DNA from 2 places in the Bacillus vallismortis genome. Region 1 is predicted to be linked to the other one. Evidence: a T-box and tRNA genes for the amino acid it is inferred to sense, from the RefSeq annotation. Region 1 holds a T-box; the other holds one or more tRNA genes.
The links. The T-box of region 1 lies ahead of valS (valine--tRNA ligase). A T-box ahead of a tRNA ligase gene usually reads a tRNA of that ligase, here a tRNA-Val.
Positions count from the first base shown of each region.

Region 1 (7,793 bases):
TTTAAACACCTTGTCCTCCTCGGAATCCCAGTTAAATTCATCTTCATCAGGGTGTTCATGGGATGCTGCGACCTCTTGTTCTGCCTTTCTCTTTTCCTCCCAGTTTGAAAATGTCATGTTTTTTTCCGTCTCAGTTTCAGGCGTCTCTTGCTCGTAAACCGTCTCTTCTTTTCCATTAATCGTCACCTTGAGGGCTTTTTCTGCGGCTTTACTGTTTTTTTTATTCTTCCTTTTTTTCAATTCCGCTTCCTCCCTTCGTTTGCTTGACCATTCTTGTCGGCTTTTCATGCTACACACTTTAGCACAGGCGAAAAAAAAAAGAACAAGACTTTTGTCGCCTTGTCCAAAAAACGTTCGTCAAATTTTTCAGCGGTCAGCCCAATGCTATCTTTATATAAAAAGAAATAATAGAGTCGCCGTATAAATAGGCTAAAATACTCCCAGCCGCAATTGCGGGGGCAAAGGGAAGCGGCTGCCTTTTGGCGAGTCTTCCAGTCAGGACAGCTGCCGATCCATACAATGCACCTATTAAAACGGAAAAGAAAAAGGCAGCTGCCAACATTTTCATACCTAGCACAAAGCCAATGACCGCAAATAATTTAATATCTCCTCCTCCTATTCCGCCACCTGTGATTGCCGCAAATAAGGCCAGAAATACAAATCCGGCAGCCGCACCTAACAGATCGGCATACCAGGAATCAAGCGGAGAAATCAATCTGGCAGCACCCAAAAAGGGAAGAAAGAAAATCAATATTTTATTTGGAATCAGCATATAATGAATATCTGTCACTGCTGCCATGATCAGAAGAGAGATAAACACGACAGCGGGAAACAGCTCCAAAGACGAGCCAAACCGTATTCCTGCGGCGGCAAATAAACACGCTGTCACAAGCTCTGCCGCGGGATACATAAAAGAAATTCTATGCCCGCAGCTTTTACATTTTCCTTTTTGGAATAGAAATGACAGGATGGGAATTAATTCTGCTGGAGTTAATGTCTGCCGGCAAAACGAGCATGCCGAACGGGGTTTGACAATAGATTTATGCAAGGGGATACGGCACCCGGCCGTATAATAAAACGAACCAAGGATCAGCCCGAGAATAAAAAGAATGGGGAGCATTGACAACACACCTTTACAAGATACTGGTATGGATTGTAGCAGAATGGCCGGCCTAAACACCACTCAAGAAATTTTGATTTTATGCGTAAAAAACCCCTGCAAAATCTCATTTTCGATTCTGCAGGGGCTTGACGCCTTTATTTTAACCTTTTGCGAATGTCAGAAATAAAATAGAGCGATCCGGTAACCAGCACAATATCATTTGAGCCCTTTTTGCTTTCGATGAATTCGATTACCTTGTCCGGATCCTCATTCCAGCTTTTATTGCTGATTTCACTTGCATCATAAAGATCTTTCGCAAGAGAAGCACGCGGGAAATCAAAAGCAGCAAAATGAATCGCATGCGCTATGGTTTCCAGTTTCTTAATCATGTTTTGATACGGTTTGTCCTTTAACGCGCTAAACACCACAAAAATGCGGGAATCAGGGAAACGCTGTTTCATCGTTTCCGCCAGCTTCTCAACGCCTTCTTCATTATGCGCACCATCTAAGTATACCGGCGGATGTTCCTGAACAAGCTCTAACCGACCCGGCCAAGCAGCCTGTACAAGTCCGTTTCTTAACGCTTCATCACTGATATGGGCAATATTCTCCCTATTGAGCCACTCAGCAGCCAAAATGGACAAAGCCGCATTTTGTCTTTGATGGGTTCCGATCAGAGATGTCTGAATATCTTCATAATATTTCTCGCCCGTTTTGAATGAAAACTGTTCTCCGGCAGGCAGAGACGCTTCATTGGAAATAATACATGAATCATGTAATGATTGGAACGGTGCAGCATGTCGTTCAGCTTCATGACGTATGACCTGTACGGCTTCCGGCTGAGTAACAGCTGTAACGATTGGAATACCCTCTTTTATAATGCCGGCCTTTTCTCCTGCAATTTCTTCAATAGTGTTACCCAAAATGTTCATATGGTCATGCCCGATGCTTGTTATCAATGTTAACAGCGGTTCAACCACATTCGTAGAGTCGAATCTACCGCCTAGACCTGTTTCAAAAATAACAAAGTCGACCTTATGAAACTCGGCAAAATATAAAAACGCACAAGCCGTCATAATTTCAAATTCCGTCGGCTGTCCGTATTCTGTGTGATCCAGCGCTTCAACATGCGGTTTGATATGATTAACGAGTGCCGTCCATTCCTCATCTGAAATCGGTGTCCCGTTTACGCTGATCCGTTCATTAAACGTAATGATATAAGGTGACGTAAACGTTCCAACCGTATACCCGGCTTCTTGCAGCATAGAACGGATAAATGCAACAGTTGATCCTTTTCCGTTTGTTCCTGCTACGTGGAACGCGCGAATCTTCTTTTCAGGATGGCCTAACCGCGCCATCAGCTGCTTCATTCGGCCGAGTCCGGGCTTCACTCCGAATTTCAGCCGCCCGTGAATCCAGCTGCGCGCTTCTTCATATGCAGTAAACAATGATAATCCCCTCTTTTATAAGATAAGGCGGTTTCTCTAGAAACCGCCTCGGCTTTTCATTAGCCCTTCAGTTCAGCTATTCGTTTTTGAACAGCATCACGCTTTGCCACATAATCTTTTTCTTTTTCACGTTCTTCATCAATTACGTGTGCAGGCGCTTTTTTGATAAATCCTTCATTTCCAAGTTTCTTTTGGACGCGCTCGACTTCTTTTGTCAGCTTATCGAATTCTTTTTGCAGGCGGGCAATCTCTTCATCAATATTAATCAAGCCTTCAAGCGGAAGAATCACCTCTGCTCCTGAGACAACAGCCGTCATCGCTTTATCAACGGCCTCAATATCCGTGCCGATTTTAAGCACGCTCGGATTCGTAAAGCGGTCAACATATGAACGGTTCGCTTCGAGGCGGGCTGCTATTTCGTCTGTGCTTGTTTTAATATACAATTCAACCTGCTTGCTCATTGGCGTATTGACTTCACTGCGGATATTGCGCACAGAACGGATTAGCTCAACAAGAAGCTTCATGTCAGCTGCCGCTTCAGTATCGGTATGCTCCGGTACGACAACAGGCCATTGACTGACTGTAATGGATTCTCCTTGATGAGGAAGGTGCTGCCAAATTTCCTCCGTTAAGAATGGCATAAATGGATGGAGCAGGCGCATTGTTTGATCCAGTACATAAGCAAGGATGGAACGAGTTGTTTTCTTAGCCGCTTCGTCCTCTCCGTAAAGCGGAAGCTTCGCCATTTCAATATACCAATCGCAGAAATCGTCCCAAATAAAGTTGTATAAATGGCGTCCGACTTCACCAAATTCATATCGATCAGCAAGCTGAGTCACATGCTCAATCGTTTCATTTAATCGCGTTAAAATCCACTTGTCAGCGACTGATTTTTCACCTGACAGATCAAGCTCATCGTATGTTAAGCCATCCATGTTCATTAATGCAAACCGGGAGGCATTCCAAATTTTGTTGGCGAAATTCCATGTCGATTCCACTTTTTCATAGCTAAAGCGCAGATCTTGGCCAGGAGAGCTTCCTGTGGCAAGGAAATAACGCAGAGAATCTGCTCCGTACTTGTCAATGACATCCATCGGATCGACACCGTTGCCAAGAGATTTACTCATTTTCCGGCCTTGCTCGTCACGAATTAAGCCATGGATTAAAACGTCTTTAAACGGGCGCTCATCTGTAAATTCAATCCCTTGGAAAATCATGCGTGATACCCAGAAGAAAATGATGTCGTACCCTGTCACGAGAACGTCTGTCGGATAGTAACGTTTAAAGTCTTCAGCCGTTACATCAGGCCAGCCCATCGTGGAGAACGGCCAGAGTGCAGAACTGAACCACGTATCCAGTACGTCTGTATCCTGTTCCCACTTTTCGCTGTCCTCAGGCGCTTCAAGTCCGACGTAAAGCTCGCCTGTTTCTTTATGATACCAAGCAGGAATGCGGTGGCCCCACCACAACTGACGGGAAATACACCAGTCACGGATGTTTTCCATCCAGTGTAAATACGTTTTTTCGAAACGGTCAGGCACAAAGTTGACTTTTTCGTCCTTCTTCTGCAGCTCAATCGCTGCATCAGCAAGCGGCTGCATGCGCACAAACCATTGAGTAGAAAGATAAGGCTCAACAACAACCCCGCTTCGTTCACTATGGCCGACAGAATGCATATGATCCTCGATTTTGAAGAGAACTCCCGCCTCCTGTAAATCTTTTACGAGCTTTTTGCGGCATTCAAAACGATCCATACCTTGATATTGAAGAGCATTTTCATTCATCGTTCCATCTTCATTCATGACAAGAATGCGTTCTAAATTGTGGCGGTTGCCAAGCTCGAAGTCGTTCGGATCATGAGCAGGCGTAATTTTCACCGCACCTGAACCAAATTCCATATCAACGTAATCATCACCAACAATTGGAATTTCACGATTTGTAATCGGCAGGAGCACCGTTTTTCCGATAAGGTGCTTATAGCGCTCATCTTCAGGGTGAACGGCAACAGCTGTATCACCGAGCATCGTTTCAGGACGTGTCGTCGCAATGTCAATTGAGCCTGAACCGTCAGCGAGCGGATAGCTCATATGATAAAACGCGCCTTGGACATCCTTGTATATGACCTCAATGTCGGATAAAGCTGTTTTTGTCGCAGGGTCCCAGTTAATAATATATTCGCCTCTGTAGATCAGGCCTTTTTCATATAGCTTAACGAAAACTTCACGAACCGCTTTGCTCAAGCCTTCATCCAGCGTAAAGCGTTCACGGGAATAATCAAGGCCAAGCCCTAATTTCGCCCACTGGCTACGAATAAACTCAGCATACTCTTCCTTCCACTTCCACGTTTCTTCAAGGAATTTTTCGCGGCCCAAATCGTAACGGGATGTGCCTTCTTCACGAAGTTTCGCTTCCACTTTAGCCTGTGTCGCGATGCCGGCATGGTCCATACCCGGAAGCCACAGCACATCGTAACCTTGCATGCGTTTCATTCTTGTTACAATGTCTTGCAGCGTCGTGTCCCACGCATGGCCAAGGTGAAGCCTTCCTGTTACGTTTGGCGGCGGAATGACAACAGAATATGGCTCTTTTGTCTGATCGCTGCCCGCTTCGAAAAATTTGCCTTTTAGCCAAAAATCATATCGGTCTTTTTCAACCGCTGCCGGATCGTATTTCGTCGGCATTGTTTGTTCATTCGTTTCCATCATAACCCTCCAGCATGTTTAAAAATGGCTGAGAACGAAAAAAGAGCTTCTCATCCCTGTAAAAGGACGAAAAGCTCTTTCGCGGTACCACCTTTTTTCATGAACTAAATCGGTTCATGCACTTACAACGGATAACGGGTGTTTCCCGAATTTCTCTACTCTTCTTTCAAGAAATTATGCTCCCGGGCGACCTTCCAATCAGACAACATAAGAAGCCTTTCAGCAAACGGCCTCTCTCTCTGCATGCGTCTTTTTTGTACTCTTCCCGTTCTAAGCAGGTGTATTTATCAGCTCATCATATACTTTATTTATGTTCTTTATTATAGTAAAAGTGTTTTTGATTCGTCAATCATCTTTTCCAAAAACGCCGTTTTCTATACAGATGGGCAGGCTCCTATTGCAAAAGTTGGCATATGATGCTTATAAATGCGCAGAGGAGGATGCACCGTGAAGAAACGTTTCAGCTCTTATTCGCTGCCGCCGTGGGTTAGGCAAATTCGGCTTGTATCCGCACAAGTGATTATTCCCATTACGATTTTTCAAGGAATCAGAACCATTTTCTTTCCAACAACCTTTGATGTTTTGCTGCTTGCCATCCTAATCTTGTTAGCTTGCGCCCTGCATTTAGATTGGATATAAACAAAAAGTCCGCGCCATTAAGACGTGGACTCGTTTTCAGCCTGAAATTTTTTCGCTTGTTCATTCTCATGGATTTTCATCACAAACGGCTCAATATTTTTCATTTGCCAGTAAGCCTTTAATAAATGCGTGCATTCATCTTTTTCATGCTGTCTCTTCCCGGTTTGATAACGGTTCAGCACCTTGTACATGGCTGCAGGATATGCCATATAGCTGAGAAAAAGACTGGCTTCTGTTTCACGTAAAGGGAATGATTTCGTGTATGCATCATACCATTCGACGCATTCCGGACAAGCTTTTGGCAAGCCCCTGAACAATTTTGTATAAAAGCCGAGCAAATCGTTTTGCGGCGGCCCGACAGACGCTCTTTCAAAGTTTGTCAAATACCCGGTTCCTGCATCATTATAGAGAAAATGGTGAATAGACAGGCTGCCATGATTCATGACAACTCTCGAGACACCCTTTTCTTTAGCCGACTCATACCAGTCCTCCATCCGCTCCAGTGCAAAGTTCACCGCGGAAATGGTTTCTGAAAAATAGGTTGCTGCCTGTAGTTCAAAAGGAGAAAGATACCATTCCTTCTCCGCTCTATCTACAAACTGTTCATAGAATCTTTTATCCTGTTCCCACTGTCTTTTCGTTTGTCCGTAATAACGTTCAATGTCATCACGGCTGACTTTCATTTCCTGCACGGTTCTCTCGTGGAGACGGGCTGTTTCTCTAAATAAGTAATCATGTTTCTGATCCCGTTCTTCCTCCTGGTCAAATTGGAGCCAAGGCATTAAATAATAGGAATTTCCTGATTGTACGCCGGAGAAAAACTCTCCGCTATTTGTTCTGTAAATGTTGACAAACGACCGGAAACCTTTTTCCTCAATCGCCACCATGTGATCTGTAAACTGTTTTCCGCGAGCCGCCTTCAATCTTTTCAGGGCAAATACACCGTAGTCTGTATACACTTTCCACACTAGAGGACTGACAGGCTCAATAAATTGAGCAGTCAGTCCGTACTCCTGAAGAACCGTTTGGGTATCTTCCATTCCATTCACCACATTTTCCGATTGCTTACGGCTTACGCATGGCTGTTGTTATATTGTGGAATATAGAGGATCTGTCCTGCTTTCAACTCATCGTCCAAGGCTAATGAATTCATTCTGATTAGCTGCTGGGAGGTGATTTCATACCGTTCGCATAAACGTTCGATCGTATCTTCCTGCTGAACAATACATATTTTCATTCTCGAAAACTCATCCTCTTCTCTCGTAAAGAGTTTTGTTAAATAAAGAGAATTATCACTTTCCTTTGTTTGAGATTCCTTTGTTTCAGCAGCAGGAGCAACCCTAGGAACAGCATCCGCTTCCTTCCTTTCTGTCTCAGAGGCCTCAGGTAGCTGGAAGGATTGATAAGGTGTTTCTTCCTCAGGCTCTTCAGCCGAAGGTATTTTTCTCACTTCAATTTCAAAGCTGTCTTCCTCTTGTTCTTCCTTTTCCAGCAGTTTAGGCATGGAATAAAAAGAATCTTCCTCTTCTTGCTCGGGCAGGAAGGTGCGGTATACCGTTGTGAGCTCTTTTTGAGGCGTCTCGTCTGAGCTGGCTTTTTGATTGAAATGGAGCTGTAACGCTTCGTCATCCTCCGTATATGGCGCTGACACCGATTTCTTCTCTCTGTTTTCTTCGATGGAGAGAACGGACTCAGATACAGGCTCCGAAGCTTCATCCTCTTCATGACGAAGCGCAGGCTCAGCGTGCTCCGGTTGGGCTGCTTCTCTCTCTTCATGACGAAGCGCAGGCTCAGCGTGCTCCGGTTGAGCCGCTGCTTCATCTTCTTGACGGAGTGCTGGCTCAGCGTGCCCCGGTTGAGCCGCTGCTTTCTCTTCTTGACGAAGCGCAGGCTCAGCGTGCC
Region 1 covers NZ_CP026362.1:738,764-746,556, reverse strand. The annotation lists gene BV11031_RS03995 (SPOR domain-containing protein) at 1-240, opposite strand, end outside; gene BV11031_RS03990 (prepilin peptidase) at 374-1,120, opposite strand; gene BV11031_RS03985 (bifunctional folylpolyglutamate synthase/dihydrofolate synthase) at 1,258-2,550, opposite strand; gene valS (valine--tRNA ligase) at 2,610-5,252, opposite strand; T-box leader at 5,312-5,534, opposite strand; gene BV11031_RS03975 (hypothetical protein) at 5,700-5,891, shown strand; gene cotN (spore coat protein CotN) at 5,909-6,931, opposite strand; gene BV11031_RS03965 (LysM peptidoglycan-binding domain-containing protein) at 6,964-7,793, opposite strand, start outside.

Region 2 (7,793 bases), 1.7 Mb from region 1:
GTAGCGCCCAGAATAAAGCCTGCAGCGATGCCGCCGATATCCAAGATGGACAGAAGACCGTCTGTAATAGCATCAGAAATGAAGCCGCCTAAAGGCATAAATACGACATATGTTACGATTCCGGTGATTAACAGTGAAACGGTTGGGGTGACAATGATATCAAGTGATTGAGGAATAAAACGGCGGATACTTTGTTCAGTGTAAGCAATGAATATGGCTGCGAAAAGAACTCCGATCAGACCTCCCCTGCCCGGAAGAAGCTGTTCTCCGAATAAACTGATCTTTGCGATCTCCGGATTCATAATCAAGATCCCTGCCAGAGCTCCAAGAGCGGGTGTCCCGCCAAATTCTTTCGATGCGTTAATGCCGACAAGAATGCCGAGATAAGTGAACAACCCTGAGCCGATGACTGTCAGGATAACAGCGACTTGTGATTCTGCAGAGAGCCAGCCGGCTTGAATGATTGCCTTGGTAATCCCGGTAATTAAACCGGAAGCGACGAGTGCGGGAATAAGAGGGATGAAGATGCTGGCCATTTTACGTAAGAAACGTTTAAAAGGAGTGGCGTTTTTTCGGTTTATGTCGGCTTTCTTTTTGGCTGCTGCATCTTTGACGTCCACACCTTCTCCAGCTGACACGAGCTTCGAGAAAGCGGCTGAGACATGATTGACGACTCCGGTTCCGAGAATGATTTGTAAGGTTTCAGCTTCAACGACACCCAATACGCCGTCAAGCTCTCTTAAAGCATGGGCATCTGCTTTGCTTTTGTCGTAAGGCGTAATACGCAGACGCGTCATGCAATGCGTATACGAGGAAATATTGCCCGTTCCTCCGCATAGCTCAAGGATTTTCTTTGCGAGATGATGGTAGTTCTTTTCTTTGCTCATCAAAACCCCTCCTCTTCTAGCTGCCTTATTTTTTTCTCAAAGATTGTATGGCTGCTCTTGTTTTATCGATATAGCCGGTTGTTTCTTCGTACCGCTCAGCCGCCATGCCTAAAAACAAAACATCAATCATAAAAAGCTGGGCGAGGCGGGAGGAAGTGGCTGCACTTCGAATCAGGGCTTCGTTGGAATATGCTGTGTGCAATGGGACATCAGCCAGCGCGGAGACGGATGTCTGACTGAATTGTGTGAGGCTGATCGTTTTGATGCCTTTTTTCTTAGCCATCGTGAGCAATTCAATGATTTCCTGGGTCTCTCCTGAAAACGAAATGGCGAATGCGATATCATCCTTATCTGCATTTGCGATTAATGATGCCACAAGGTGAGTGTCTGTGAACGCGGTTGCTTGTTTATGAATCCGAAGCCACTTTTGCTGGGCGTCCTTAGCGACAATGCCGGAAGCCCCGAGGCCGATAAAATGCACGGTATGAGCTTTGAGAAGCAGAGACACCGCTTGTTCCAGCTTTTTGTAGTCCATCAGGTCTGAAGTATCCTGAATGGCCTGGATGGCATTGCCGGCCGCTTTTTCAGAAATGGAGGACAGCGGTTCGTGGGGCGAAATGTCCCGGTAGCCTTGAGTAGCAGGCTTTGCCAGATCGCCTGCCACTCTCATTTTTAAATCTTGAAAGCCCTTTAGTCCGAGTGATTTGCAGAGCCTGATGACGGCAGCGTCACTTGAATTGGCTAAGACGCTGATTTCGCTGACAGTGCTTTCGATTGCTTTGTGGGGATGAGTTAGGATGTAATCCGCAAGTTTACGCTCCGATGGAGGGAGCTTGTGCTTCATTGATTGGATGATCGCTATACCGCCTGTTGCCATGCTCGTTCTCTCCTTATCCTGAATGGTGATTTTCGATAGCTTTGTCTATAAAACCGTTTGCTTCATCTAGTAATATTTTAGCTTGCTCCTGATCTGTGCTTGTTTTGAGCATGACGATTGCCGTTTTGACGTGATGATCGGCTTGTTCCAGAGTTTGTCTGGCTGTGTCGTATGAAGCATTTGTAAGGCTTTGGATGATGCTGATGGCGCGTTCTTTTAGTTTTTTGTTGCTGACGTTGACGTCTACCATCAAGTTTTCGTAAACCTTGCCGATTTTGACCATGACAGCGGTGGATATCATGTTTAGAATCATTTTATGAGCAGATGCGGCTTTCATACGTGTTGATCCGGTTATAGCCTCAGGTCCGACGACAACCTCAATGCTGTGATCAGCTTCCTTGCTGATGGCGGAATTTTCATTACTGGTAAGGGCGATGGTATGTGCTCCGACTTTACGGGCGTATGTGAGGGCGCCTGCGGCATAAGGTGTGCGGCCGCTTGCTGCGATGGCAATGACGGTATCGTTTGATGTAAGCTGTATGTTTTTTAAATCTTCGGCTCCTGCTTCTTCACTGTCTTCAATGCCCTCTGCTGCCTGCAAAAATGCTTCGGAGCCTCCAGCCATGATTCCAATGACCTGATCTGGGCTTACGCTAAAGGTGGGAGGACATTCAACAGCATCCATGACACCGAGTCTGCCGCTTGTGCCGGCGCCTGTGTATATGAGCCGGGCCCCATTTTGAAACGAGTCGCAGGCGCAGTCTACAGCTGTTTTGATTTTGGGGAGAACCTGCTGAACGGCGGCTGCGACTTTCAAATCTTCGTTGTTGATCATTTTGAGGATGCCGAGTGTGTTTGCTTTATGGATGTCAGCTGTTTGGCTATTGCGTGATTCCGTTGTGAGACGGTGAAGGTTTAATGGTTCTGACATGAGGATGCCCCCTGTTTCAATATAATGTATTTCAATATTCAGTATATTCATTTCTGTCATTGTATTTCAACTCTGTTTTTTATTTTTGAAATTTTATTTCATCTGAGACTATAAGAAATAATGAAGAATCAGCTGTTCTCCTAGCGGCCCGATTCTCCTCCTTCCTTTATCCAGGAATCCGCTTTTCATGTAAAGTTGTTTTGCGCGTGTGTTTAGGTAATTGACGGCCAAAATGATTTCATCACACCATGGAAAATAACCGCTCACAAACGAGGGTAGCTGAAGCATTGCTTTTTTTGCATAGCCTTTTCCATGATGTGCAGCGTTTACTGACAGGGAACTGAGCAGTAAAGCAAATGGATTGTTAGTATAGGGAGCAAGCGTTTCTTTTGACGTATATAGAATGAAAAAGCCGACCGGCAGATCGTTTTTTAGAATGACAACCGGATATCGGTCTTTTACGCCTAAGGTCTGAGTCAGCACCTCTTTGGGAAGAGAGGTAAAGCGTTTGTCATCGTTGTTTAACGTGAATGATTGAAGTTCCTGCAAATGTTCAGGTTTATAGAATGATAAAGATATGTCTAGAGTCATGTAGCGGCCTCCTTACAATATGTCGTCTAGCTGATTTTCTGAAATGACGCGGTAGCCTGCTTGTATTAATAGTGCGGCGGTCACTCCCCTGCCGGCGATTTTTCTGCCAGAGAATGTGCCATTATAAATAAAATTGCTTCCGCATGACGGACTGTTTTCTTTTAATATGACGGCAGAAGCATTGATTTCTCTTGCGTAAGCTAATGTTTTAGCGGCGCCTTTCATATATAATTCTGTTACATCTTCTCCTGAAGCCGTCATGATTTTCGCGGTTCCATTGAGTACATCCTCGCCAGTGCCTCCGATGATTTCTGCAGGCTCACGGGGCGTGCAGAAGCCGCCGAGAAGCTCAGGGCAAGCCATGACTGCTTTCTTTTCATCGACTAGTTTTCTGATTTTCTCTGATGCGGCGTGAGAGCCGTTGTATCTGCATTCAATGCCGCCAAGACAAGAACTGACTAGAATCATTTTGGTTACTCCTCCCTCGGATTCGCTTATTTCTATCATAAAATAAATGACTAATGTTGGTAGGCTTTTTCACTTAAAAAAGGGGTTAAAAAGTTTGAAAATAAAAAATTCAATTTTTCTCTTTACAAATGGAGGTCAACCTGTATATAATAACTTTTGTCAGCTCGACGAGAACACAAACGGCCCGTTGGTCAAGCGGTTAAGACACCGCCCTTTCACGGCGGTAACACGGGTTCGAATCCCGTACGGGTCACCATTTGGAGGATTAGCTCAGCTGGGAGAGCATCTGCCTTACAAGCAGAGGGTCGGCGGTTCGAGCCCGTCATCCTCCACCATCTTGCCGGTGTAGCTCAATTGGTAGAGCAACTGACTTGTAATCAGTAGGTTGGGGGTTCAAGTCCTCTTGCCGGCACTGTTTTTTCAAAATTTTATGTGGAGGGGTAGCGAAGTGGCTAAACGCGGCGGACTGTAAATCCGCTCCCTCAGGGTTCGGCAGTTCGAATCTGCCCCCCTCCACCATTATTGGGCTATAGCCAAGCGGTAAGGCAACGGACTTTGACTCCGTCATGCGTTGGTTCGAATCCAGCTAGCCCAGTCACAGACACCTTTGACCAAAAGGTGTCTTTTTTCTTTTGTGATGATTATTCCAACTTCTAACTGTTCAGTCTGTATAATAATTTTAATCATATGTTAAGGTAGTTTATTGGCGAATTACCATCTACACCCTGCCAAAAATTTGTTAAACTTATTTTATAAAAAATTGAAACCTTTTCAAACGAAGCTCGTATACATACAGACCGGTGAAGGCAGAGGTTAGATAAATATGGAAATGATGATTAAAAAGAGAATTAAGCAAGTCAAAAAAGGCGACCAAAATGCATTTGCGGACATCGTTGATATTTACAAGGATAAAATTTATCAGCTTTGCTACCGTATGCTCGGCAATGTGCATGAGGCGGAGGATATTGCACAGGAGGCTTTCATCAGGGCGTACGTTAATATCGACAGTTTTGATACGAACCGGAAATTTTCAACTTGGCTTTATCGAATTGCGACCAATTTGACGATTGACCGCATTCGCAAAAAGAAGCCGGATTATTACCTCGATGCAGAGGTGGCTGGTACGGAAGGCTTGACCATGTATTCACAAATCGCCGCAGACGGAGTTTTGCCAGAAGATGCAATAGTGTCGCTGGAGCTATCAAACACGATTCAACAGAAAATTTTAAAGCTTCCTGACAAATACAGAACAGTAATCGTATTAAAGTATATTGACGAACTCTCATTAATTGAAATCGGCGAGATTCTGAACATTCCTGTGGGGACTGTGAAAACGCGGATTCACAGAGGGAGAGAGGCTCTTCGAAAACAATTAAGGGATCTTTAAGTGGGGTGATGAAATGAGCTGTCCTGAACAAATTGTGCAGCTTATGCATATGCATCTTGATGGAGATATCCTTCCGAAAGATGAACGCGTATTAAATGAACATCTTGAGACATGCGAGAAATGCAGAAAGCATTTTTATGAGATGGAAAAATCTATAGCGCTCGTGCGGAGCACATCGCATGTCGAAGCCCCTGCGGATTTTACCGCTAATGTCATGGCGAAATTGCCTAAGGAGAAGAAAAGAGCTTCTGTGAAAAGATGGTTCAGAACCCATCCTGTTATCGCAGCTGCTGCGGTATTCATCATTTTGATGGGCGGGGGGTTTTTAAACAGCTGGCATAATGACCATAACTTCAGCGTGTCCAAGCAGCCGAATCTTGTGGTGCAGAATCATACTGTAATCGTACCTGAAGGTGAGACGGTCAAAGGTGATGTGACTGTCAAAAACGGCAAGCTCATTATTAAAGGCAAAATAGACGGGGATGTAACCGTTGTAAATGGCGAAAAGTATATGGCCTCTGCTGGACAAGTCACCGGTCAGATTGATGAAATCAATCAATTATTCGACTGGACATGGTACAAATTGAAGTCCACGGGGAAAAGTGTACTCAATGCATTAAAACCGAATGACAAAGAGTAAAGCGTGTCGCCGCTTTGCTCTTTTTTTACGGGCTGAAAGAGCTGGCGCATTTCACTTGCCAAATCGAAATGTGGTATAATGGGCTCGCTATGTTAAGTACATATGCGTAACACGTTAAACACAAAATACGAAATGACTGAAATCTTGGAGGACGAGGAAATGGCTTTTGAGGATATCCCTTTTTTGCAGTACCTCGGCAATGCCGTTGATATTCTCCTTGTTTGGTATGTGATATATAAGCTTATTATGGTCATACGCGGCACGAAAGCGGTTCAGCTGTTAAAAGGAATTGTCGTGATCGTGCTTGTTCGTATGGCAAGCCAATATTTGGGCCTCGGTACGCTTCAATGGCTGATGGACCAAGCGATAACATGGGGATTTTTAGCAATCATTATTATTTTTCAGCCTGAGCTGAGAAGAGCGCTTGAGCAGCTTGGCCGCGGCCGCTTTTTCTCAAGGAGCGGCACGCCTGTGGAGGAAGCGCAACAGAAAACGATTGAGGCCATCACAAAGGCGATCAATTATATGGCGAAACGCCGTATAGGAGCCCTGCTGACCATTGAGCGGGACACTGGAATGGGCGATTATATAGAGACTGGCATCCCATTGAATGCCAAAGTCAGCTCCGAGCTGCTGATCAATATTTTTATTCCGAACACTCCGCTGCATGACGGTGCGGTGATTATGAAGAATAATGAAATTGCCGCTGCCGCCTGTTATCTGCCGCTTTCTGAAAGCCCGTTTATTTCAAAAGAACTGGGCACGCGGCATAGAGCGGCTGTCGGCATCAGTGAAGTGACAGACAGTTTGACGATTATTGTGTCGGAAGAGACCGGCGGCGTCAGTGTGGCAAAGAACGGCGACCTTCACAGAGAACTGACTGAAGAAGCGCTGAAAGAAATGCTTGAAGCCGAGTTTAAGAAAAACACCAGAGACACTTCTTCTAACCGCTGGTATTGGAGGGGCAAGAAAAATGGATAAATTCTTAAACAACCGCTGGGCTGTAAAAATCATTGCTCTGCTTTTCGCGCTCTTGCTTTATGTGGCGGTTAACAGCAATCAAGCACCGACTCCGAAAAAACCAGGTGAATCTTTTTTTCCGACATCAACGATTGATGAGGCAACACTGACCGACATTCCGGTTAAAGCGTATTACGATGATGAAAACTACGTCGTGACAGGTGTTCCGCAAACAGTGAATGTCACAATAAAAGGTTCGACAAGCGCCGTGAAAAAGGCCAGACAGACAAAGAACTTTGAAATATATGCCGACATGGAGGACTTGAAAACCGGCACACATAAGGTCGAGCTTAAGGCCAAAAACGTGTCGGATGGACTCACAATCTCGATTAATCCATCGGTTACGACAGTTACAATTCAAGAACGAACGACCAAAAGCTTTCCTGTAGAAGTGGAGTATTATAATAAAAGCAAGATGAAAAAAGGCTATTCTCCGGAGCAGCCGATTGTCAGCCCGAAAAATGTGCAGATCACCGGATCTAAAGATGTGATTGATCATATTTCTCTTGTGAAAGCTTCGGTGAATCTGGAAAAAGCAGATGAAACGATCGAAAAGGAAGCGAAAGTGACTGTCTATGATAAAGATGGAAACGCGCTTCCTGTGGACGTGGAGCCCTCGGTCATCAAGATTACCGTTCCGGTGACAAGCCCAAGTAAAAAAGTGCCCTTTAAAATTGAACGGACAGGAAGCCTTCCTGACGGTGTCAGCATAGCGAATATTGAATCCAGCCCCAGTGAGGTAACGGTTTACGGCTCGCAGGATGTGTTGGATTCTCTTGAATTTATTGACGGCGTCAGCTTAGATTTAAGCAAAATCAACAAGGATTCAGATATCGAGGCAGATATTCCGCTTCCCGACGGCGTCAAAAAAATCTCGCCGTCAAAGGTGACGTTGCATATAGAGGTTGATAGTGAAGCGGACCAGAATTTTGAAAATGTCCCTATAAAGACTGTAGGGCTGAACAGCTCGCAAACCATTGAATTTCTTGAGC
Region 2 covers NZ_CP026362.1:3,322,217-3,330,009, reverse strand. The annotation lists gene BV11031_RS17505 (PTS transporter subunit EIIC) at 1-887, opposite strand, end outside; gene BV11031_RS17500 (MurR/RpiR family transcriptional regulator) at 913-1,764, opposite strand; gene murQ (N-acetylmuramic acid 6-phosphate etherase) at 1,778-2,695, opposite strand; gene BV11031_RS17490 (GNAT family N-acetyltransferase) at 2,804-3,286, opposite strand; gene BV11031_RS17485 (2-thiouracil desulfurase family protein) at 3,299-3,754, opposite strand; tRNA gene BV11031_RS17480 (tRNA-Glu) at 3,936-4,010, shown strand; tRNA gene BV11031_RS17475 (tRNA-Val) at 4,014-4,089, shown strand; tRNA gene BV11031_RS17470 (tRNA-Thr) at 4,094-4,166, shown strand; tRNA gene BV11031_RS17465 (tRNA-Tyr) at 4,189-4,273, shown strand; tRNA gene BV11031_RS17460 (tRNA-Gln) at 4,278-4,349, shown strand; gene sigW (RNA polymerase sigma factor SigW) at 4,578-5,141, shown strand; gene rsiW (anti-sigma-W factor RsiW) at 5,155-5,781, shown strand; gene cdaA (diadenylate cyclase CdaA) at 5,941-6,762, shown strand; gene cdaR (CdaA regulatory protein CdaR) at 6,755-7,793, shown strand, end outside.
Region 2: it has a tRNA-Val gene. The T-box ahead of valS (valine--tRNA ligase) is inferred to sense a tRNA for this amino acid. The anticodon was not compared.